DNA from 3 places in the Knoellia sp. AC549 genome. Region 3 is predicted to be linked to each of the others. Evidence: predicted binding sites of a transcription regulator. Region 3 holds the regulator's gene; each other region holds the start of a gene.
What was found. Region 3 encodes HrcA, which represses chaperone genes, less so after heat shock. Its sites were predicted from a motif close to TTNGCACTCGNNNNNNNCGAGTGCNAA; they were not measured.
Positions count from the first base shown of each region.

Region 1: the regulator HrcA is predicted to act here: its motif matches at 2,484-2,510, upstream of groES (co-chaperone GroES).
Region 2: the regulator HrcA is predicted to act here: its motif matches at 3,126-3,152, upstream of groL (chaperonin GroEL).

Region 1 is NZ_OZ409890.1:2,555,633-2,563,535, forward strand. It holds gene ACZZ98_RS12520 (SpoIID/LytB domain-containing protein) at 1-1,505, opposite strand, end outside; gene ACZZ98_RS12525 (GNAT family N-acetyltransferase) at 1,571-2,401, opposite strand; gene groES (co-chaperone GroES) at 2,668-2,961, shown strand; gene groL (chaperonin GroEL) at 3,101-4,720, shown strand; gene ACZZ98_RS12540 (GH92 family glycosyl hydrolase) at 4,910-7,903, opposite strand, start outside.
Region 2 is NZ_OZ409890.1:2,390,730-2,398,632, reverse strand. It holds gene xylA (xylose isomerase) at 54-1,241, shown strand; gene groL (chaperonin GroEL) at 1,360-2,997, opposite strand; gene ACZZ98_RS11735 (hypothetical protein) at 3,298-3,978, opposite strand; gene ACZZ98_RS11730 (hypothetical protein) at 4,067-4,531, opposite strand; gene ACZZ98_RS11725 (DUF3263 domain-containing protein) at 4,535-4,834, opposite strand; gene ACZZ98_RS11720 (HAD family hydrolase) at 4,938-5,615, opposite strand; gene ACZZ98_RS11715 (aquaporin) at 5,737-6,408, opposite strand; gene ACZZ98_RS11710 (ArsI/CadI family heavy metal resistance metalloenzyme) at 6,405-6,887, opposite strand; gene ACZZ98_RS11705 (ArsR/SmtB family transcription factor) at 7,009-7,359, shown strand; gene ACZZ98_RS11700 (SRPBCC family protein) at 7,478-7,903, opposite strand, start outside.
Region 3 is NZ_OZ409890.1:127,673-135,575, forward strand. It holds gene ACZZ98_RS00620 (PhoH family protein) at 1-813, opposite strand, end outside; gene ACZZ98_RS00625 (histidine triad nucleotide-binding protein) at 839-1,186, opposite strand; gene ACZZ98_RS00630 (SigE family RNA polymerase sigma factor) at 1,237-1,773, shown strand; gene ACZZ98_RS00635 (Gmad2 immunoglobulin-like domain-containing protein) at 1,819-2,811, shown strand; gene ACZZ98_RS00640 (16S rRNA (uracil(1498)-N(3))-methyltransferase) at 2,808-3,551, opposite strand; gene dnaJ (molecular chaperone DnaJ) at 3,663-4,793, opposite strand; gene hrcA (heat-inducible transcriptional repressor HrcA) at 4,889-5,920, opposite strand; gene ACZZ98_RS00655 (DUF3097 domain-containing protein) at 5,991-6,863, shown strand; gene ACZZ98_RS00660 (DUF4870 domain-containing protein) at 7,045-7,566, shown strand; gene ACZZ98_RS00665 (SDR family oxidoreductase) at 7,696-7,903, opposite strand, start outside.

The sequences.
Region 1 (7,903 bases), 2.4 Mb from region 3:
GCCGACCTGGGCAGCAGGCCGCCTCGACCGTTGCCGTGGTAGTTCCAGAGGGTTCCGTTGGCGTCCCGGGCGACGAGGTCGGAGAAGGCGTTGCCGGCGAAGTCGGTCCCGACCGAGGAGCCCACCGGGATGAACCAGGTGGAGCGCAGGTTGAGGGTGCTGCGGAAGGTCTCGGCGCCGACGCTGCGGGTGCCCGCGCTGCCGGTGAGGACGACGGAGGTGGCCCGCCCTCCGAAGAAGGCGCCCTTGGCGTCCCGGGAGAACGTCATCGAGCGGAACGTGCCGATGCTCGGCCAGGCATTCTCGATCGCCGTCACCGGCATGGTCAGGTAGGACCACGTGTCGGGCGCCTCGGCGTACACGCCGTCGTAGGGATCGGCCTTGGCGACCTGGTAGAGGACCGAGGAGCCGACGACCTGGCCGCCGTTGGTCGAACTGAACTCCGTGTGCGCGATGGCGGTGCCGTACTTGCGCACCTGCCCGCTCGTCGCCGTGACCGCGGCGTCGGAGTTCGGGTGCTCCGGGTTGGAGCTGGTCAGGCCGGGATAGACCTGGCAGGCCGTGGTGTCGCAGATGTCGAAGCCGTCCGGGCTGCCGAGCCGCGCGCCGGTGTAGGACCGCGCTGCGACGGCCTGGGCCTTGACGGCCTCAAGACCCCAGGACGCCGGCATCTCCGCCGGCACCACGGAGCGCAGGTAGCTGTCCATCGCGAGGACGTTGACGGTCCCGAAGGTGTTGACGGTGGTGCCACCCCGCAACGTCACCGGAGTCGCCCGCAGGCCACCGCGGTAGGCGCGGTTGCCCGACGGGGTCCGCAGGGTCAGGACCGAGCCGGCCAGCGAGCCGTCGCCCACGAACGTGAGGTGCTTGGCCGTCGAGAAGCCGGTGCAGCTCGTCGCCAGGGGCCACCAGCCGGTGGACCCGGAGGACTTGGTGTAGTAGCCCTCGACCTTCCAGCCGGCCGTCGTCCGGCTGGCACGCCAGGAGACGGCGTTCGAGGGTGCGAGCGAGGCGGTGCACGTCCCGTTGGTGACCGTCAGGCCCGGCTCGCCCGCGACCACGGTGGGGCCACTGCCCATCCCGGTGATCCGCACCCGGACCTCGGGGTTGCCGATGCTGGCCGTGGTTGTGCCGGGGTAGTAGAAGTCGAGGATCTGGGCCACGGTGCGCCCCTGGCTCGCCGCGCCGCGCGCACCCCACTGCGACATCCCACGCCCGTGGCCGAAGCCCCGCCCGGTCAGCCCGACGACCGGGGCCGTCGCCGCGACCGTGGCTGTGGCAACGGCCCCGGTGGTCGCAGCTGCCGCGCCCTCACGGCCGGGCTGGGTGGCCAACGTGTCGGCCACCGCAGCCTCGGAGACCGACACGTCCGAGACCGCAACCCGGGGCAGCTGCGCCGGACGCGCCGCCGAGTCCCGAACCACTGCGGACGAGGTGGTCGCCGCAGCGGTCATCGGGGCCGCGAGAAGGACCGCCGCAGCCGCGACCGAGGTGAGACGGTTCATAGGATCAGCTTTCCCCAGTGTGCGGCGACGACAGGCAGTCCACGTGCCCACGCATCCCGTGTCGATCAGACGGTCGTGCTGCTGGCACTTTTCCACACATAGGGCGTCGTGGTCGACACCTTGACGAGACCGGATCGCTCGAGGATCGGGCGCGAGAACTCGGTCGAGTCGCTGTTGATCCACCTCTTGCCCTGCGCGATGGCCGAACGGGCGCGAGCAGCCGTCAGGGCGCGGTAGATGCCGCGACCGCGGTGCTCCGGCCTCGTGGCCCCACCCCAGATGCCGGCGAAGTCGGTGCCCTCCACCGGTTCGAGGCGGCCGGCGCTCACGATCGAGCCTGCCTCCTCGGCGACCCAGAGCTCCATGTCGGTGCGGGTGCGGAACCGGTGGATGATCTGCTCGTAGTGCGCCTCGGTCTCGGTCGGGTCGTCGCCGAACACCTCGCACTGCATGTCGACCATGGCCCGGACGTCTGCCTCGTCGTGCAGCTCGCGCACCGTGACGCCGGCCGGGAGCGCGAGGTCGAGCGCCAGCAGGGCCGCGTCGCCGATCATCACCGACTCGGTCTCCTCCGCCTCGAACCCGGCGTCGACGAGGGCGTCGTGCAGGCCCGGCGCGTGGTCGTGTCCCCGGCTCTTCCACTCGACTGCGGTGATCTCCGGGGCCGCCCGGTAGTGATCGAGGACGGCCGCGACGAGCGCACGAACCGACGCCTCCGTCGCAGGCCCGGCCGCGGTGCCGAGCTCGCGGTAGGTGACGAACCCCCGCCCGCCGACGTAGGTCGCGAGGACCAGTGGACCGAGCTCGGCGACACTCACCGCCGAGGGGACCTCGGCCTCGCGACGGAGCTGGTCGTCGTAGGCCTGGAGCAGGGCGGGGGCGTCGATGTCGGTCATGGTGGTGACCCTTGCCCTCGCGCGGCCGGGCCGCAAACGCTTTTCCCCCGCCCTGCGCCCTCAGCGAACACGAGGACAACCTTTGGCACTCGAGTTGACCGAGTGCTAACCGGCGACCTAGATTTGGGTCGTTGGCACTCGCCCGGTGTGAGTGCCAGCGCAGGCGGACCGGCTCGACCCCCGCGACGGCGTGTCGGATCCACAGTTCTGCGCACTATGCAGCTCATCTGTCCACCTTCGACTCATCCCAAAGGGGAGGTCACACAGTGTCGGTTTCCATCAAGCCGCTCGAGGACCGCATCGTCATCAAGTCGCTCGAGGCCGAGCAGACGACGGCATCCGGTCTCGTCATCCCGGACACCGCGAAGGAGAAGCCCCAGGAGGGCGAGGTCCTCGCGGTCGGCCCCGGTCGCATCGACGACAACGGCAACCGTGTCCCGCTCGACGTCAACGTCGGCGACAAGGTCATCTACAGCAAGTACGGCGGCACCGAGGTCAAGCACGGCGGCGAGGAGTACCTCATCCTCTCCGCGCGCGACGTCCTCGCCGTCGTTTCCTGATCATCCAAGAGCACAGGCTGAACGAGTCCTGATTCGCTCTGAACCACCACGTATGCCGTGGGCCCACCTCCCACGGTGAGCCCACGGCATACGTGCTTCTGCCCGGCAACGCACCACCACTGACTACTGAAGGACACACATGGCCAAGGAACTGGAGTTCAACGACTCCGCCCGCAAGGCGCTGGAGCGTGGCGTCGACGCCCTCGCCAACGCCGTCAAGGTGACGCTCGGTCCGAAGGGCCGCAACGTCGTTATCGACAAGAAGTGGGGCGCCCCCACGATCACCAACGATGGCGTGACCATCGCCCGCGAGATCGAGCTCGAGGACGCCTACGAGAACCTCGGCGCACAGCTCGCCAAGGAGGTCGCGACCAAGACCAACGACGTCGCCGGTGACGGCACGACGACCGCGACGGTCCTCGCCCAGGCCATGGTCCGCGAGGGTCTGCGCAACGTCACCGCCGGTGCGGCTCCGGCCGGACTCAAGCGCGGCATGGACAAGGCGGTCGACGCCGTCTCGGAGAAGCTGCTCGAGACCGCGCGTGAGGTCGACGGCAAGGACGAGATCGCGTCCGTCGCCTCCCTGTCCGCCCAGGACAAGGAGATCGGCGCCACGATCGCCGACGCGTTCGACAAGGTCGGCAAGGACGGCGTCATCACCGTCGAGGAGTCCTCGACCGCCTCCACCGAACTCGAGTTCACCGAGGGCATGCAGTTCGACAAGGGCTACATCTCGCCCTACTTCGTCACCGACCCCGAGCGCATGGAGGGTGTCCTCGAGGACGCCTACGTCCTCATCAACCAGGGCAAGATCTCGGCGATCGCCGATGTCCTCCCGATCCTCGAGAAGGTGGTCCAGTCGGGCAAGCCGCTCGTGATCATCGCCGAGGACATCGACGGTGAGGCACTGTCGACGCTCGTCGTCAACAAGATCCGCGGCACGTTCAACGTCGTGGCCGTCAAGGCTCCGGGCTTCGGAGACCGCCGCAAGGCGATGCTCCAGGACATCGCCGTCCTCACCGGTGGCCAGGTCATCGCGGAGGAGGTCGGGCTCAAGCTCGACCAGGCCGACCTCACGGTCCTCGGTCAGGCGCGCCGCGTCGTCGTCACCAAGGACACGACCACGATCATCGACGGCTCGGGCGACTCCTCCGAGGTCACCGGCCGGGTCAACCAGATCAAGGCCGAGATCGAGCGCACCGACTCCGACTGGGACCGCGAGAAGCTCCAGGAGCGCCTCGCCAAGCTCGCCGGTGGCGTCTGCGTCATCAAGGTCGGTGCCCACACCGAGGTCGAGCTCAAGGAGAAGAAGCACCGCATCGAGGACGCCATCTCGGCGACCCGCGCGGCCATCGAGGAGGGCATCGTCGCCGGTGGCGGCTCCGCTCTCATCCAGGCCGTCAAGGTCATCGACACCCTGGGCCTCGAAGGTGACGAGAAGGTCGGCGCCACCATCGTGCAGAAGGCCGCGGCCGAGCCGCTGCGCTGGATCGCCGAGAACGCCGGCCTCCAGGGCTACGTCGCCGTCGCCAAGGTCTCCGAGCTGGAGCCGGGCATGGGCCTCAACGCCGCGACCGGTGAGTACGAGGACCTCGTCAAGGCCGGCGTCATCGACCCGGTCAAGGTGACTCGCTCCGCGCTGCGCAACGCCGCGTCGATCGCGTCGATGGTCCTCACCACCGACACGCTCGTCGTCGAGAAGAAGGTCGACGAGGAAGCCGGTGCCGGCCACGGCGGCGGCCACGGCCACTCGCACTGAGCCTGACCTGAGGCCTCACGGCCCAACCGCAAGAAACGCGTATGCCGCGTGCTCCCGTACAGGGGGAGCACGCGGCATACGCGTTTCTGCAGGTGCTTGACCCGACTTTGTCCCGCCTGACCCCGGATGCCAGCCGGGGTCGAGCGGAGCATTATCGGGTGACCCGATAATGCTCCGCCCGCCCGAGTGTCAGGTGACGGTGACCGTCACCGACGCGAGCGTGTCGTTGCGACTGTCACCGACGAGGACGCGGGCCGTGTAGGTCCCGGGAGTCGCCCAGGCGTGCGAGCCGGTGAGCGTGGCCGTGCCGTCGCCAGCGACCGTCACGGTGGCGTCCGTGGTGGGGCTGCCGTCGCCCCAGGCGACGCGGGCGGTGTAGCCCGTTGCCGCCGGCACGCCACCGGTGACCGTGCCGAGCGTCACCGAGGAGGCGACACCCGCCTTCGCGGTCGCGCCCGTCGCCGGGGTGACGGTGATCGGAGCGCCGTTGTCGGCGACCGCGAACACGTGGATCCGACCGGCCGAGCGGGGGTCACCCGTCTGGGTCGGCAGCGTCACCGACGCCACGGTCTTGCCCGCGGGGATGGTCAGCGGCGCGGTCGCGAACAGCTTGAGGTGGCAGCCGTCCGTGCTCGTGCCGTTGAGCCTCGACGTCATCTCGACGGCGATCGTGTTGCCGAACTGGGCCGAGCCACACCAGTCTCCGTACTGGATCGGGTATGCCGTGGTGGTGCCGTCCGTGAACGTCACCGTGCCGACGGTGTCCTGGTTGCGCTGGGTGGCCGTGCCGATGAGGCTCAGCTTCGTGGCACCCGGGGCGAGGGTGACGGGCAAGGTCTGCCCGGCTCCGGTGGCGTTGTCGTTCTCACCGGCGGGGATCGCCGGCATCGACCAGCGCAGGTCGGTGCCCGGGACGGTGAGCAGCTTGCCCGGTGAGGCACCGGCCTCGACGAGGGCGGGACGCGAGATGCCCGCCTGGCCGCCGTCGCACTTGCTCTGCTCGCCCGGGTCGCCGATGCACACGAGGTTGAAGCCCGAGGCGTACGACGGCACGACGGCCTGGTGGACCGTCACGCCTCCGATGGCGCTGACCGTGCCCTTGCTGTCCTTCACGGTGACGACGGTCTCGTAGTAGCCCGGCTCGGTGTAGGTGTGCGCACCCTTGACCGAGTAGGACCCGAGGTCGCCCGCCGTGATGGTTCCGGCCGAGGTGGCGCCGTCACCCCACGCGATGGTGGCCGAGTAGTCGGCCGCCGACGTGCCCTTGCCGCCGGAGAAGGTGCCGACGTTGCCGCCGATCTCCTGGCCCTCGATGCCCTCGAGGCTGGTCGACGCACTCACCTTGACGCCGGTGTTCTGCGCCTTGGAGCCGTCGGTGAGGAACTCCACCTCGGACAGGGTCGGCGTCCCGGTGCTCGCCGTGACGACGAGTCGGTATGCCGTGTAGGTGCCGGGCGTGGCGATCTTGAACGGCCGCGTCTGCGTGCGCCAGGCAAAGCTCTGGCCGGTGCGGCTGTCGATCGTCTCCCAGGTCCTGCCGTCCTTGCTTCCCTCGACCCGCCACGCGGAGGGCTCTCCCGCGGCGGCGCCGTTGGTCAGCGAGTAGAACGTCGCGCGCTGGCCGATGCCGGACAGCGAGTACGTCACCGACGGCGTGGCCGTGCTGAACGTCGTCGACGTCGTGGAGCTGTTGTCGAACAGCGCGCCGGGGGTGGTCGCCGTCGGCGCGGTGATCGTGCCCGCGTTGGGCCCGGTCGCGTCCCGCAGGGGAGCCGGCAGGGCGTCTCCCTTGGTCACCGACGGCGGGGCCGCGTTGGCCTTGGTCCCGTAGTCGGACGGCGTGGCGCCCATGGCGAAGTCGATCGTCGTCGGGCCCGCGAGCTTGTCGTGCGGGATCGAGACACCCTTGTGCCCCTCACCGTTGACGGTGAGCTTCTGCACGTAGATGTTGCGCTCCGAGTTGTTCGGGGCGTTGACGACGAGGTCTCCCTTGGTGCGGTGCACGGTCGCCTTGGTGAACTTCGGCGACCCCACGGCCCACTCCGCCGATCCGACCTGGAGCGGGTAGATGCCGAGCGAGGAGAGGGTGTTCCAGGCCGACTGCTCGCCGTTGTCCTCGTCACCCGGGTAGCCCTGGCCGATGTCGCCACCGACGTAGAGGCGACGCAGGATCTCGCGCACCGTCTCGGCGGTCCGGTGGTGCTTGCCGGTCCAGTTGTACATGTAGGGGATGTGGTGCGAGACCTGGTTGCTCATCCCGAACATGCCCATCCGGACGTCGCGGGCCTCGGTGATCTCGTGGATGATCCCGCCGTAGCTCCCGGGCTTGGTCCCGGTCTCCGGCGTCGAGTAGAACTCGTCGAGCTTGTCGGCCATCGCCTCGCGTCCTCCGAGGAGGTTGGCGAGCCCGTTGCCGTCGTGCGGCGCGTGGAAGGCGAAGTTCCAGCCGTTGGTCTCGGTGTAGCCGCCACCCCAGACCTCGGGGTCGAAGTTCGGCGCGAACTCACCGTTGGCCGAACGCACCCGCAGGAACCCGGACTCGGGGTCGAAGTGGTTCGTGTATGCCGTGGAGCGCTTGAGGAAGTACTCGGACTCCTCCTTGAGGGTGGCCTGCCGTGCAGCCGGGACGCTGGGGTCCGTGGCGAGCTTGGCTGCCTGGTTGCCGATGCCGAAGTCGTTGATCATGCCCTCGAGGCCCCAGGACACGCTCTCGTGCGTGCTCTCGGGGGTGAAGCCGAGGAACGTCGACGACGCGAGGCCCTTGCGTCCCACACCCGAGGACGGGGGGAGGACGGTGGCGTTCTTGAGAGCCGCGTCGTAGGTGCCCACCTTGTCCGGCAGGGCCACGCCCTTGACGAAGGCGTCGGCGAACGAGACGTCCGAGCTGGTGCCCGTCATGAGGTCGGCGTAGCCCGGCGAGGACCAGCGCGCGACCCATCCACCGTCGCGGTACTGCTGGACGAAGCCGTCAGCGATCTCCGCGGCGATCTCCGGGTAGAGCAGCGAGTAGGCCGGCCACACGGTCCGGTAGGTGTCCCAGAAGCCGTTGTTGACGTAGATCTTGCCGTCCTTGACGGGGGCGTTGGTCGTCGTCGCCGTGGCGCTGCCCGACTTGGCCGACACCGGGCTCGCGTACTGGTAGCGAGGAGCCGCTGCCGTGCCGGTGTTCTCGAACTGGCTGTT
Region 2 (7,903 bases), 2.3 Mb from region 3:
ACACTAGGCGATCGCCTCATTAGTTTTGCTGCAAAACACAAAGGAGCTCCTCCATGACGACGACGTCACTCACCCCCACCCCCGAGCACAAGTTCTCGTTCGGCCTCTGGACGGTGGGCTGGACGGGCATCGACCCGTTCGGCTCGGCCTCGCGACCGGCCCTCGAGCCCTGGGAGTACGTCAAGGAGCTCGCCGCGCTCGGCGTCTGGGGCATCACGTTCCACGACAACGACGTGTTCCCCTTCGACGCCGACGAGAAGACCCGCAACGAGCGGGTCGGGCGACTCGCGCAGGCCACCGAGGAGGCGGGCCTGGTCATCGAGATGGTCACCACCAACACGTTCAGCCACCCCGTCTTCAAGGACGGCGGGCTCACCAGCAACGACCGCTCGGTGCGCCGGTTCGGGCTGCGCAAGGTGCTGGGAGCGGTGGACCTGGCCGCCGAGCTCGGCGCCGAGACCTTCGTGATGTGGGGCGGCCGCGAGGGCAGCGAGTACGACGGGAGCAAGGACCTCCACGCCGCCTTCGACCGCTACAAGGAAGGCCTGGACACCGTCGCCGGCTACATCAAGGACAAGGGCTACGGCCTCAGGATCGCCCTCGAGCCCAAGCCCAACGAGCCCCGCGGCGACATCCTCCTGCCGACCGTGGGCCACGCTCTCGCGATGATCGCCGAGCTCGAGCACGGTGACATCGTCGGGCTCAACCCCGAGACAGGCCACGAGCAGATGGCCAACCTCAACTACACCCATCAGCTCGCGCAGGCCCTGTGGAGCGGCAAGCTCTTCCACATCGACCTCAACGGCCAGCGCGGCCTGAAGTACGACCAGGACCTCGTGTTCGGTCATGGCGACCTCATGTCGGCGTTCTTCACCGTCGACCTCGTCGAGAACGGCTTCCCCGGGGTCCCGGACGGACCGCACTACACCGGACCGCGGCACTTCGACTACAAGCCGTCGCGCACCGAGCACATGGACGGTGTGTGGGAGTCGGCCAAGGCGTGCATGTCGTCCTACCTCCTCCTCGCCGAGAAGGCGAGGGCGTTCCGCGCCGACACGCGCGTCCAGGAGGCCATGACGTATGCCGGCGTGCTCGACCTCGCTCGGCCCACCCTGGACGAGGGCGAGACGATCGAGCAGTTCCTCGCCACCGATGACGGCTTCGACGCGGAGAAGGCGGCCGAGCGCGACTTCGGCTTCGTCCGGCTCAACCAGCTCGCGGTCGAACACCTCATCGGCTGAGCCCCCGGCTTCTCCTCGCGGGAGTCGACGGCATCGGCGCCGAGGGACGCGAAAGGGCGGCCCCCCGTTCGGGGGACCGCCCTTCGTCGGCGTCTGCCGGATGGGTCTGATCAGGAGATCAGAAGCCCATACCGCCCATGCCACCCATGTCGTCGCCGCCGCCGCCCATCGCCGGAGCAGCCTTCTCGGGCTTGTCCGCGATGACCGCTTCGGTGGTGAGGAACAGGGCGGCGATCGACGCGGCGTTCTGGAGCGCCGAACGCGTCACCTTGGCCGGGTCGATGATGCCCGCGGCGATGAGGTCGACGTACTCACCCGTCGCGGCGTTGAGGCCCCAACCCGACTCGAGGTTGGAGACCTTCTCGGTGACGACGCCACCCTCGAGACCCGCGTTGATGGCGATCTGCTTGAGCGGAGCCGAGATCGCGACACGCACGATGTTGGCGCCCGTCGCCTCGTCACCCTCGAGCTCGAGCTTGTCGAACGCAGCCTTGCCCGCCTGGAGGAGGGCGACGCCACCACCGGCGACGATGCCCTCTTCGACGGCAGCCTTGGCGTTGCGCACGGCGTCCTCGATGCGGTGCTTGCGCTCCTTGAGCTCGACCTCGGTGGCCGCGCCCGCCTTGATGACGGCGACGCCACCGGCGAGCTTGGCGAGGCGCTCCTGGAGCTTCTCGCGGTCGTAGTCGGAGTCCGACTTCTCGATCTCGGCGCGGATCTGGTTGACGCGACCCTGGATCTGGTCGGCGTCGCCTGCGCCCTCGACGATGGTCGTCTCGTCCTTGGTGACGACGACCTTGCGAGCGGTGCCGAGCAGGTCGAGCTCAGCGGTGTCGAGCTTGAGCCCGACCTCCTCGGAGATGACCTGGCCACCGGTGAGGATGGCGATGTCGGCGAGCATGGCCTTGCGACGGTCACCGAAGCCGGGAGCCTTGACGGCAACCGACTTGAAGGTGCCCTTGAGCTTGTTGACCACCAGCGTCGACAGGGCCTCGCCCTCGAGGTCCTCCGAGATGATGAGCAGCGGCTTGCCGGACTGCATGACCTTCTCGAGCAGCGGCAGCAGGTCCTTGATGCCTGAGATCTTCGAGTTGACGACGAGCACGTAGGGGTCGTCGAGGACGGCCTCCATGCGCTCGGTGTCCGTGACGAAGTAGTGGCTGATGTAGCCCTTGTCGAAGCGCATGCCCTCGGTGAGCTCGAGCTCGAGGCCGAAGGTGTTGCTCTCCTCGACGGTGATGACGCCTTCCTTGCCGACCTTGTCCATGGCCTCGGCGATCATCTCGCCGATCTGGGGGTCAGCTGCGGAGATCGAGGCGGTGGCAGCGATCTGCTCCTTGGTCTCCACGTCCTTGGCGTTGTTGAGCAGCTCCTCGGAGACGGCCGCAACAGCCTTCTCGATGCCGCGCTTGAGCGCCATCGGGTTGGCTCCGGCAGCAACGTTGCGCAGGCCTTCCTTGACGAGGGCCTGGGCGAGGACGGTCGCCGTCGTCGTGCCGTCACCGGCGACGTCGTCGGTCTTCTTGGCGACCTCCTTGACCAGCTCGGCGCCGATCTTCTCGTAGGGGTCGTCGAGCTCGATCTCCTTGGCGATGGACACACCGTCGTTGGTGATCGTGGGGGCTCCCCACTTCTTCTCCAGCACGACGTTGCGGCCCTTGGGGCCCAGGGTGACCCTGACGGCGTCGGCGAGGATGTTCATTCCTCGCTCGAGCCCGCGGCGTGCCTCTTCATCAAAAGCGATGATCTTGGCCATTCGGGTGGTTCCTCCCACGCGAATCGAAGGTGTGGCCAGGCGATGCCCGCGACGGACGGACCGGCGAAGCGCGCTTCAGGTCTGCGCGCGTGCCGACCCTCATCGGTCTGGCCGTGTGATGTTCAGGCTTGGCACTCACTTGAGGAGAGTGCTAACGCCATTATTGGCACTCTCGCGTGGAGAGTGCAAACGCCCGATCCGGCGACGTCGGTGCGTTGCCCACCCCTTCCGCCGGAATGCACACCGCAGGCGGTATGCCGTCCGCCCACCTTTCACTGCGGAGGCGCCCCACGCCCCTGCTCAGCCGTCGTCCTCGACCCGGCGTCGGCGCTCCAGGGCGGAGCGGCGCTGGTCCTGCTTCCGACGACGCTTCACCTCGTGGCGCGCGACGGCGGCCGCGAGCAGCACCGGCCACACGTACTTCACCTTGTCCACCACGAAGCGCACCCAGCCCGGCAGCTCCCAGTCCGGCCAGGGGATCGACGGCAGGTCGACCGACGGCCATGGGATCGAGGGCAGGTCGACGTCGGGCACGGGAAGTCCCGGCACATCCCAGTCGGGCAGCCACGAGATGACCAGGCCGGCGAACAGTATGGGGATGAGGACCCGTGCGAGCGCGGCCGTGGTGTGCAGCACGATGTGCCGGCGTGGATGAGCACGGATCCGCTCCTCGCGGCGAGCCGCTGGCGAGCCCGACTCGGGCACGAGGTCGATCTCGACGGCATCCACCACCAAGGTCGCCCGCTTCACCCCGGTCAGCCCGGCGCGGACCACGATCTGCCCGCGCGCACCCCTCCCCGCGGACCGAGCCTCATCGCTCGGCTTGAGCGTGACGCGGTCGTCGATCGACGTCCGTTCCGCGACCGGAGAACCCGCACAGGTCCAGGCGTAGCGCCGGCTCATGCCGGCGTCCGTCACCTCGAGTCGATGGTCCCGACCGGCATACCTGAGTTCGAAGTTCTGCCCCGCCATGTCCTCCATGATCTCGTGGGAAGCTCCGCGGGCACATCCGTCGCAGGGTGAGGCCGCCTCCGACCGAGGTCTGATGTGCGGCCTGCTGCCTCAGTGCTCAGAGGGCGGGAGTGTGTCCCTCGAACGTCGCGCGCATCGCGCCGTCAGCCTCGGAGGACACCGGGTCATCGAGATCGGCGACGAAGACGGCAACGAGGGTGCGCGCCGGGTTGGACTGCGCCTCGGCGAGGGCGACCCGCCACGCGGCGAGGTTCGGGTGGTCGAGCTCCGTGCAGGCCTCTGCGGGCTCCAGGGACTCCACCGCGGCGGCCAGCTGCGAGGTGGTCAGCTCGAGGGTCGCGGTGGACCCGTCGTGTCCCAGCACCGTGGCCAGGATGACCGCGGGCAGACCGTGGCGCCCGCCCGGCGCGTTGATGTGTCCGAAGTCCAGCTCGGCCGAGCTGGACGCGGAGCTCAGCCCCACGGCATACGCGACCGGAGGGCGCCAGCCCTCGATCCTGGCGGCGAGGTGGTCCCGGATAGCGGCGAGGCCATCGGGGGTGCTCCAGTCGAGCTCGCTCACGGGTCAGCCCTGCGGCTGCAGGCCGAGGCGGCGGGCCGAGCGCGCGCGCTGACGGGTCGCGCGCTGGCGGCGGAGGCGCTTGACGAGCATCGGGTCGTGCTCGAGGGCGACGGCGCTGTCGATGAGCGCGTTGAGCACCTGGTAGTAGCGGGTCGGGCTCATGTCGAAGAGCTCCTTGATGGCCGACTCCTTGGACCCGGCGTACTTCCACCACTGGCGCTCGAAGTCGATGATGCGGCGGTCACGGTCGGTCAGCCCCTCGACACTGGATGCTGCGGACTGCTCTTCGTGGACGGCGTTCACGGTTCGACCCTTCTGGTGTGACGGCTGCGACCGCCAGCCTAACGGGCGAATGACACGCCTGTCATTAGGGTCGGCGTGTCCGCTGGACATGCCTGGGAGGTGGCTACTCAGGCGCCCCAGGGGTCACAGGGGCCCCGTTCAGCAGGTATGCCGTGAGCTCGTCTACGGTGTCGACGACGGTGTCCGGGTCGGTCGCCTCCAGCGCGGCACGCTCGCCTGCGCCCCACGTCACGGCCACGGCGGACATGCCGGCCGCCCGGGCCGCGAGGATGTCGACGGTGGCGTCGCCGACATAGACCGCCGTCGTCGGGTCGACACCGACCCTGGCCGCGGCAGCGAGCAGCGGCTCGGGGTCCGGCTTGTGCTTCGTCGTGTGCTCGAGGGCGCCGACGACGTCGATGAGGTGGTCGATGCCGACCGCCTCGAGCGCCAGGCGCGCCGTCTCGGTGCGCTTGCTGGTGACGATGTGAAGGTTCGCGCCAGCCTCGGTGAGGGTCGCGAGCATCTCGGGCACGCCGGCATACCGCTCGATGAGGCGTGCCGTGTTGGCGAGGTTCCACTCGCGGTAGGTGCTGTCGAGGTCGTGCCCGCGCTCGGGGTCCTCCTCGAGGAGCGCCGCCAGAAGCGGCCGGCCGATCCAGGCGCGGGCCCGCACCTCGTCGATCTCCTCGCCGCGCACCTCACGGAAGGCGTGCTGGTAGGACGCGACGATGAGCGGGATCGTGTTGGCGAGAGTGCCGTCGAGGTCGAAGAAGATGGTCTGCCAGCGCGGTGTCGTCACGCCCCCATCCTCGCCTCGTGTGTCCCACGCAGACGAATGGGTCTGCCTGAGGCACACGAGGCGAGCCCGGACGTGGGCTCGATGCCGGGGCTGGCGAGCGGGTCGACGACGGGGCACGCGCTCATGAGGGCTCCTGAGGGTCGAGGACGAGCAGGCGTATGCCGCCGAGTCCGATCGCGACGCCTGTCGCCTGGGCGAGGACGAAGGGCAGGACACCACCGGGTGCGATGCCGGCGAAGGTGTCGCTGAACATCCTGGCGATGGTGACGGCCGGGTTGGCGAACGAGGTCGAGGAGGTGAACCAGTAGGCCGCGAAGATCCAGGCAGCCACCAGGCCCGGCGCGAGGTGGCCCCGACCTCCACGGCTCACGTGACCGACCACCAGGACGAGGCCGGCCGTCGCGACCACCTCGCCGATCCACTGCCCCACACCGGCTCTGGGCTTGTCGGAGAGGTGCAGTGGCGCAAGGTCGTACATCAGGTTCGCGACCGCGACACCGAGCACTCCCCCGGCGACCTGCGCCACGGCATACCCCGGAAGTCGGGACCAGGGGAGGTCGCTTCGGACCGCCTGGGCCAGCGAGACAGCGGGGTTGAAGTGGGCTCCGCTCACCGGCGCGAGGACGGCGATGAGGACCGCTAGGGCAGCCACGGAGGCCAGGGCGTTGGCGAGGAGCTGCACGCCGACGTCATCGGTCAGGCGCTGCGCCATGATGCCGGAGCCGACGACCGCCGCGAGGAGCCCAGCAGTGCCGACGGCCTCGGCGGCGAGCGCCCGAGAAAGCGGGGTCACACGCAGCAGCCGGACTGCGCACCTGGTCCGGACGCGTCGATGACCTCGAGGGAGGCGGTGGCGGGTCGGGCGTCGGCCGGGTTCTCGTCCTTGACGGTGTAGACCTCCCACGGGGCGCCCGCTGGGTCGTGCACCCACACCTTGTCCTGGAGGGCGTAGCAGCAGGTCGTGTCGTTCTCGTCGAAGGCTGCGAGCCCGGCGGTGGCGAAGCGCTCGCGGGCCGCGGCGACGTCGTCGACGGAGGCGACCTCGACGCCGAGGTGGTTGAGGGCGCCGGCCGTCCCGGTGCCGCGCTGCCCCTCGGTGGTCTCGATGAGGACGAGCTTGAGCGGCGGCTCCGACACGGCGAAGTTCGCGTAGCCGGGGCGACGCTTGGCCGGCTCGACCCCGAACATCGCCGAGTAGAACGCGACCGAGGCCTCGAGATCGGTGACGTTGAGGGCGAGCTGGACGCGGGAGGTGGTCGCTGCAGTGGTCATTAGGGGTGCCTTCCGATAGATTGATGAAGGTCGATGAAGGCATTGAACCGCATACATCGACAACCGTCAATATCTAGGCTGGCCGATGCAGGCGGAGGCCACCGGGAGGGATGCAGACACCATGGGTGCGACGACCGCGGCGAGCGAGACCTCGTTGGACCAGGCTCCGTGCTGCGCGATCACCACTCCCGGGGGACTCACGAGGGAGCAGGCGGAGGCCAACGCCGTGCTGCTCAAGGCTGTCGCCGATCCGGTCCGCCTCCGCCTGCTGAGCATGATCCGCGACAGCGAGGGCGGCGAGGCGTGCGTCTGCGACCTCACCCCCGCCGTCGGACTCGCGCAGCCGACGGTGAGCCACCACCTCAAGGTGCTCACCGAGGCCGGTCTCATCGAGCGTGAGAAGCGCGGGACGTGGGCCTGGTTCCGCCTCGTCCCCTCACGGCTGGACGACGTCCGCTCGATCTTCGACTGACCGCCGACCCGGCCTCGGCTCATCCCCCCAGGCACCGAGCTACTGCACCGGAGATGGGGCAGTCACCCCACCTACGGTGCAGCAGGCGCGTCGTCGGCTGTGACCGGCGCGTCGGCGGTCAGGCGGCTTCCTTCGCGAGGATGTCGTCGATCTGGCCGATGGCGCCGGTGAGGCCTTCCTCCATGCCCATCCCGACGACCTTCTCGAGGTCCTCGGCGCTGCCGTAGGTCGTCGTCGTGACCATGCGCGTCCCGCCATCGCGCTCGGTGAGCTCGACGACACAGACGCCGACCGGCATACCCTCCATCACCTGACCGTCCTCGTCCGCGAAGGCGTCGGTGAAGGTGAGCCGGCTCGGCTCCTCGATCGAGTCGAGCGACCAGACGCCGCCGAACTTCTCGCCCTGCGGCCCGGTCATGTAGTAGCCGACGCGGCCCCCGGGGACGAAGTCGAAGTCGGTGACGGTCGCGGGGTAGGTCGGCGGACCCCACCACTGCTCGAGCTGGCGCGCGTCGGACCAGAGCTGCCAGATCCGCTTGACGGG
Region 3 (7,903 bases):
CTTGGAGCCGAACCCGAGACGAGTGAGGAACATCTTCATCTGCTCCGGCGTCGTGTTCTGCGCCTCGTCGAGGATGACGAACGAGTCGTTGATCGAGCGACCTCGCATGAAGGCGAGGGGCGCGACCTCGATCGTCCCGGCCGCCATGAGGCGAGGAATCGAGTCGGGGTCGACCATGTCGTGCAGCGCGTCGTAGAGCGGGCGCAGGTAGGGGTCGATCTTGTCGTTGAGCGTGCCCGGGAGGAAGCCCAGCCGCTCCCCCGCCTCGACGGCAGGACGGGTGAGGATGATCCGGTTGACCTGCTTGGCCTGGAGCGCGGCCACCGCCTTGGCCATCGCGAGGTAGGTCTTGCCCGTGCCGGCCGGACCGATGCCGAAGGTGATGGTGTGCTCGTCGATCGCGTCGACGTAGCGCTTCTGCCCCAAGGTCTTGGGCCGGATGGTGCGACCTCGGGAACTCACGATGTTCATCGTGAGGACGTCGGCGGGGCGCTCGCTCGTCTGTGCGCGCAGCATGCCGACGGAGCGTTCGACGGCGTCGCGGTTGAGCGGCTGGTCGCCCGCGATCACGGCCAGCAGCTCGTCGATGACGCGCTCGACGAGGGCCACCTCCGCACTCGGGCCGGAGATGTGGAACTCGTTGCCGCGGACGTGGATGGCGGTGAGCGGGAACAGGCGCTCGATCGTGCGGAGCAGCTCGTCCCTCGGCCCGAGGAGCGCCACCATCTGCACCTCGGCGGGGATGGTGACCGTGTGGACGGGGAGATGCGCCGACGCCTCGGTGGGCGTGGACGGGTGGGGTGCGTCTGTCATGTCACCCCTGAGTCTACGGTTTGGTTCAGCCGGGGGGCCATTCCATTGCCCGACCACCCAGCAGGTGCAGGTGCGCATGGAAGACGCTCTGCCCCGCCCCGGCGCCCGTGTTGAGGACGAGGCGGTAGTCGCCGCCCAGCCCCTCCGACTCCGCAACCGACCGCGCGAGGAGCACCACGTCGGCGAGCTCGTCGGCCGAGGCCTCGGCCAGCTCACCGGCGTTGGCGACGTGCCGCTTGGGGACGACGAGGACGTGCGTAGGTGCCTGCGGGTTGATGTCGCGGAAGGCGAGGCTGTGCTCGGTCTCCCCCACGACGTCCGGTTCGACGTCGCGCGAGACGAACTTGCAGAACAGGCAGTCGGCAGAAGACATGCTCCGACAGTAAACCGATCGCGCCACCCACGCGTCCTACCACCGTGACAATGACCCTCGTGGGCACACGACGTGACGCAGCAGCGCGCGCGGCAGCCGATGACGGCGTGTCGAGCCTGTATGCCGTCCACTGGCGCCCCATGGTCCGGCTCGCCTGGCTCTTCGTGCACGACGACCTCCTCGCCGAGGAGATCGCGCAGGACGCCTTCGTCTCACTCCATCGCAAGTGGGACGACGTCCGCGAAGGGCGCGGTGCGGCATACCTGCGTCAGAGCGTCGTCAACGGTGCGCGCTCGGCGCTCCGTCACCACAAGGTCCAGCAGCGCTATCTCGACTCCACCCGGGTGGGCACCCGCCTGCGGGTGGCGAGCGCCGAGGACGAGGCGATGTCGGCGAACCGGGCTGCCGAGCTCTTCGCTCGCCTGCAGCGCCTGCCCGCCCGGCAGCGGGAGGTGCTCGTCCTGCGCTACTACCTCGACCTCAGCGAGGCCCAGATCGCCGACGCCCTCGGCATCGCACCCGGATCGGTCAAGGCCCACGCCCACCGGGGCCTCGCCGCCCTGCGCACCCAGATGGAGGAGCGATGACGACCCAGCTGGATCCGTCCGACACCGAGCGGGAAGCTCCGGGAGGTGCTTGCCGCACGGGCCCGGGGCATCCGGCCCGCCGACCGCCTCGACGAGATCCTGCGAGAGGCGTCCGAGCCGGCGCCGTCTCCCGTCCGGAGCCGTTGGGTCACCGGTCTGGGGGTGGCCGCCGCGGCAGCAGCGGTCGCCGGCGTCGTGTGGGCAGCAGGACCGGCACCCGAGCGGCCTCCGGGCCAGCCCGCCGGTCCCCCGTCGCTCACCTCACCGACGCCCCCGGCGCCGTCCTTCTCACCGTCGACCGCCTCGACGCCGCCCACCCTCGCCGGTGCTGCCCTGGGCATCTATCGCGTCGGCACCAACGGCGGCACCGACAACCGGCCCGGCCTCGTCCGGGAGTTCTGGACGTCCGGGATCGGTGCGAGCGCCTCTGAGTCCGCCCGCGTCACCGCAGCCGTCGGCGAGTCCCTGCGACGATCCGAGCTCTGGCAAGGGGTGACCCTGGACCGGGCCCTGGTGTCGGACGACGTCATCACGTTGCGGCTCAGCGCATCCGGCGACCGCGCACCGGATGCCGAGCGGGCCCGGCTGGCCGTCTCGTCGCTGGTGTGGACGGCACAGGGTGCCGTCGGTCGCGGTGACCTGCCGGTGTCGATCCGGTCGGTGAACGGGGGAGAGCTGCTCGGGCACCTCGAGTCGTCCACCCTCTTCACCAGAGCGGCCACCCCGCCAGAAGCGCTGTGCGACATCTGGATCGACGACCCCTCTCCCGGTGCCACCCTGCCGCTGGCCAGGGCGGTGAGTGTCCGGGGTCAGGCGGTCGCCTTCGAGGCCAACGTCGAGTGGGAGCTGCGGCGTGGCACGACGACCGTGCGGGACGGCTTCGTCACGGCATCGATCGGCGCGCCCTCACGAGGGACCTTCACCATCGACCTCGGGCGCCTCGACGCCGGTACGTGGACCATCCGCACGTTCGTGTCCTCGGCGGAGGACGGTCAGCAGGCGGTCGCCGAGAGACTCGTGACCTTCACCGTCGGCTAGCGCCAGCGGGACGCGGCGCTGAGCACCGCGAGCGCTGCCGGTCCGGCGCTGGACGAGCGAAGGACCGTGTCGCCCAGCCGGACGACGTGGGCGCCCGCCTCCCGGAAGGCGTCGAGCTCGTCCGGTGCGATGCCGCCCTCGGGTCCAACGACGACGAGCACGTCGCCCTCGCCTGGAAGGGTCAGGGTGGCCAGCGGCTCGTCCGCGTCCTCGTGGAGGACGTATGCCGTGGCACCGGCCGCGATCCGCACCGCCACTGCAGGGGTGGTGGCCGCCGGTGAGAGCACGGGTCGTCGGGGTCGACGGGACTGCTTGGTCGCGGCGGCGAGGACGGCGTCCCACTTGGCCCACGCCTTGGCGCCCCTGTCGCCCCGCCACTGGACGATGCTGCGGCTGGCCTGCCACGGGACGACCTCGTCGACCCCCAGCTCGGTCGCGGCCTCGATCGCCTGGTCGTCACGGTCGCCCTTGGCCAGTGCCTGCACGAGGACGAGTCGAGGGCTCGGCTCGGGCACGTCGTCGACCGCGTCGGCGCGCACGGTGAGGCGGTCACGCCCGGCCGACTCGACCACACCGGTCACCACCCGACCGGCGCCGTCGGACAGCCGGATGCCCTCGCCGGGCTGGGTCCGCTTGACCGTCGCCGCATGCCGCCCCTCGGCCCCGTCGAGCACGACGACATCCCCAGCCCGAGTCGCGTCGAGCGAGCCCGGAGCCACGAGATAGAGGTGCAGGGTCACACCGCCACCCCGTCGACCGACGAGTGGCATGTGGCAAGGCACGCGTTTGCGACGAAGGAGCAACTGAGCGTGCCTTGCCACATGCCATTCGGAGGCGTGCAGGACATGGGATCAGCGGGCCTTGAAGGCGTCGCGGAGCTTGCCGAAGAGCGAACCCTCGGTGGGGTTGGCGATGCGACCGGTCGGCTTCTCCTCGTCACGGAGCCGGGCCAGCTCGCGGAGCAGGCCCTCCTGCTCGTGGCTGAGCCGGGTCGGCGTCTGGACCATGGCGTGGATGATGATGTCGCCGCGTCCGGACCCACGCAGGTGGGTGACGCCCAGGCCACGCAGGAGGATCTGTTCGCCGGACTGGATGCCGGGGTGGACCTCGAGGTCGCTCACGCCGTCGAAGGTCTCGAACGGCACGGTGGCGCCCAGTGCGGCTGCGGTCATCGGGAGCTCGAGCGTGGCGTGGAGGTCATCGCCCTGGCGCTGGAAGCGCTTGTCGCGGCGCACGGCCACCTCGACGTAGAGGTCTCCGGCAGGACCGGCGCCGGGGCCGACCTCACCCTCGCCCGCGAGCTGGATGCGCGTGCCCGTGTCGACGCCGGCGGGAACGCGGATCGTCAGGCTGCGGCGGGTGCGCACGCGTCCGTCGCCGGAGCACTCGTAGCACGGTGCCTCGATGACCTGACCGGTCGCCTGGCAGTTCACGCAGGGGCGAGACGTCATCACCTGGCCGAGGAAGCTGCGCTGCACCTGCTGGATCGAGCCCTGCCCGCGGCACACGTCGCACGTGCGGGTGCCGGTGCCCGGTTGGGTGCCTGCGCCGTGGCACGTGGAGCACCCCACGGCCGTGTCGACGACGAGCTCCTTCTCGGCGCCGAAGACCGCGTCGACGAGGTCGAGGTCGAGACGGACGAGGGCGTCCTGGCCACGGGCCTGGCGTGATCGCGGTCCCTGCCCCTGGCCCTGACCGGCCCCCTGCCCGAAGAACGCGTCCATGACGTCGCTGAACGAGAAGCCCTGCCCGAAGCCGGCGGCAGCGCCGGCATACGGGTCGGCCCCCATGTCGAAGTTGCGCCTCTTCTCGGCATCGGAGAGCACGTCATAGGCCTGCGAGACCTTCTTGAACTGCTCTTCGGCCTCGGGGCCGGGGTTCACGTCGGGGTGGAGCTTGCGGGCTGCGCGGCGGTAGGCCTTCTTGATGTCGTCGGCGGTTGCGTCGCGGGCCACGCCGAGGTCGGCGTAGTAGTCGTTCACTTCGGTGGACGTCCTTCGCTGGGGGCTGGTGGGGTCACGTGTCGGGTTGGGGCAAGCAGGCGGTCAGGCAGTGGTCGTGAGTGGTCGGTCGGTGCTCAGTCGGCGAGGATGCGGCTGACATAGGTGGCGACGGCTCGGACGGCCGCCATGGTCGTCGGGTAGTCCATGCGCGTCGGACCGACGACGCCGAGCCCGGCCACGAGGTCACTCCCCGCGCCGTAGCCGGAGGTGACGAGCGAGGTCGACTGCAACCCGGCATACGGGTTCTCGGCTCCGATGCGCACGGCGACCGCGTCTCCCTGCTCGGTCACGGTGCCGAGGAGCTTGAGGAGGACGACGTGCTCCTCGAGTGCCTCGAGGACCGGCCCGATCGAGGTGGGGAAGTCCTCTCCGGCCCGCACGAGGTGGGAGGCGCCGGCCATGACGACCCTCTCCTCGCGCTGCTCGACGAGGACCTCGGTCAGCTCGGCCGCGATGGCAGCGAGCAGACCCCGGGCGCCCGGGTCGACCTGGGTCGGCAGCTCACCGAGTCCACCGGCCGCGTCGGCGAGCGTCTTGCCGACCGTGGCACCGTTGACGTCGGACCGCAGCGACGCGAGCATGCGCTCGGCCGCGGGCTCGGTAAGGTCCATGCCCGTCTCGAGGACGCGCTGCTCGACCCGTCCCGTCGTCGTGATGAGCACGACGAGCAGACGGGAGCCGCCGATCGGGACGAGCTCGATGTGCCGGACCGACGAACGGGTGAGCGACGGGTACTGGACCACCGCGACCTGGCGGGTCAGCGAGGCGAGGAGCCGCACGGTGCGGTCGACGACGTCGTCGAGGTCGATGGCACCGTCGAGCAGGGTGCTGATGGCGCGCTTCTCGGCACCGCTCAGCGGCTTGACCCCGCTGAGACGGTCGACGAAGAAGCGGTAGCCCGCGTCCGTCGGGATGCGTCCGGCGCTCGTGTGCGGAGCTGCGATGAGGCCGTCCTCCTCGAGCGCCGCCATGTCGTTGCGCACCGTGGCCGCCGAGACGCCCAACCGGTGACGCTCGAGCAGCGCCTTGGAGCCGACGGGCTCGGACGTCTCGACGTAGTCCTGGACGATGGCGCGCAGCACCGCGAGCCGACGTTCATCACTCATGACCGACACCTTCCGTCCTCACTGGCACTCATCCTTGGTGAGTGCCAATTCTACGTCTACCCTCGCGCAGGTGACTGATCGCTACGGCCGGGACGTGCTCTCCGGCGACTGGAAGGCCCCTCGCGGTGGCCGGTCCGTCCCCCTCGCCGCCGAGCTAGGTGTCGTCGTGGAGGACGTCGAGACCGGCTGGGTGGGCGCAGTGGTCCGCGTGGAGAAGGCCGGAGGCATCCACGTCGTCCACCTCGAGGACCGTCGCGGCCGGACCAAGGCCTTCCCGCTCGGACCGGGGTTTCACGTCGACGGTTCGCCGGTCACGCTCACCAGGCCGTCCACCGCCGCCGACGCGAGGCTCACGGCCGCCCGCGCCACCGCCTCACGCACGGCGAGCGGCTCACGCGCCGTGACGAACGCCCCGGCCCGGGTCGCGAGCGCGTCCCGGATCTTCGTCGAGGGCCGACACGACGCCGAGCTGGTCGAGAAGGTCTGGGGCCACGACCTGCGCGTCGAGGGTGTCGTCGTCGAGATGCTCGACGGCGTCGATGACCTCGAGGCCGCGATCCGTGACTTCGCCCCGGGGCCGGGCAGACGTATGGGTGTGCTCGTCGACCACCTCGTCCCGGGCACCAAGGAGACCCGCGTCGTCGACGCGGCCTCGCGACTCAAGCCCTTCGCGCCGCACGTCCTCATCGTCGGCCACCCGCACGTCGACGTGTGGCAGTCAGTCCGCCCAGAGCGCCTCGGCATGGAGCAGTGGCCGGTGATCCCGCGCGGCACGTCGTGGAAGCACGGCATCTGCGCCCACCTCGGCTGGCCCCACGCGGAGCAGGCCGACATCGCCCGTGCCTGGAAGCAGATCCTCGGCACGGTGCGCTCCTATGCCGACCTGGAGCCCTCGCTGCTGGGCCGGGTCGAGGAGCTCATCGACTTCGTCACCGCGCCCTGAGGGACGCAGTTCCCTGCGACCAACCCGGGTATGCCGGCCCAGGTAGAGCGGTGACCTCGGCCCGCCCTCCGCAGCAGGGTCACCCCTGACCTCTCCCTGATCTCACCCCGAAGTGGGGATGAACCGGGTTCGGAAGGGGTTTGACTGGGTGACAGCATCCCGTCCCCTGAAGGAGGACACCATGACCACCCCGCACCCCGAAGTCCCGCAGGGCCACGACCCGCGCCAGCTCCCGCCTTCCCACGGCGAGCAGCCTCCGCCTCCCCCGCAGCAGCCCTACCAACAGCCCTACCAGCAGCCCGCTTCCGGCCAGGCGTACCCCGGCCAGCCCGTGGCCCACGCCCAGCCGCAGGTCCTCGACCCGGCCCAGCAGCGCCAGTGGGGCATGTTCGCCCACCTCATCCCGCTCATCGCCATGGTGCTGAGCGCCGGGCTCCTCGGCTTCGTCGGGTCGCTCGTCATCTACGTGATGTACAAGGACCGGGGTGACTTCGTGCGCCAGCACGCAGCGAACTCGCTCAACATCCAGATCATCACCGGGATCTTCCTGCTCGTCTCGTTCCCGTTGATGCTGCTCCTCGTGGGCTTCGCGACCTACTTCCTCGCCCTGGCCTTCGCGTTCGTGCTCCACGTCATCGGAGCCATGCGCGCCAACGAGGGCCAGCAGTGGTCGCCGCCGCTGACCCCGCAGTTCGTCAAGTGAGTCGCTGACAGGGCACGAGCCCACACTGACCGGCTCCGCCACACATCGCGATGGGTGCGTTCGGGACGAAGTCCCGACTGAGCGCCCATCGCGATGTGCGAGGAGGCCGGCACCGACGGGCTGGAGCGGTCAGACGCCGCCATTGAGGAGCAGGCCACCGTCGACGACGACGAGCTGGCCGGTCATCCAGGCCGCGTCGTCCGACAGCAGGAACGCCACGACGCCGGCGATGTCCTCGGGCACGCCCAGCCGACCGAGCGGGTAGCCCGCGGCCACCTTCTCCTCGCGGCCCTCGTAGAGCGCCGTGGCGAACCGCGTCTTCACCACCGCCGGGGCG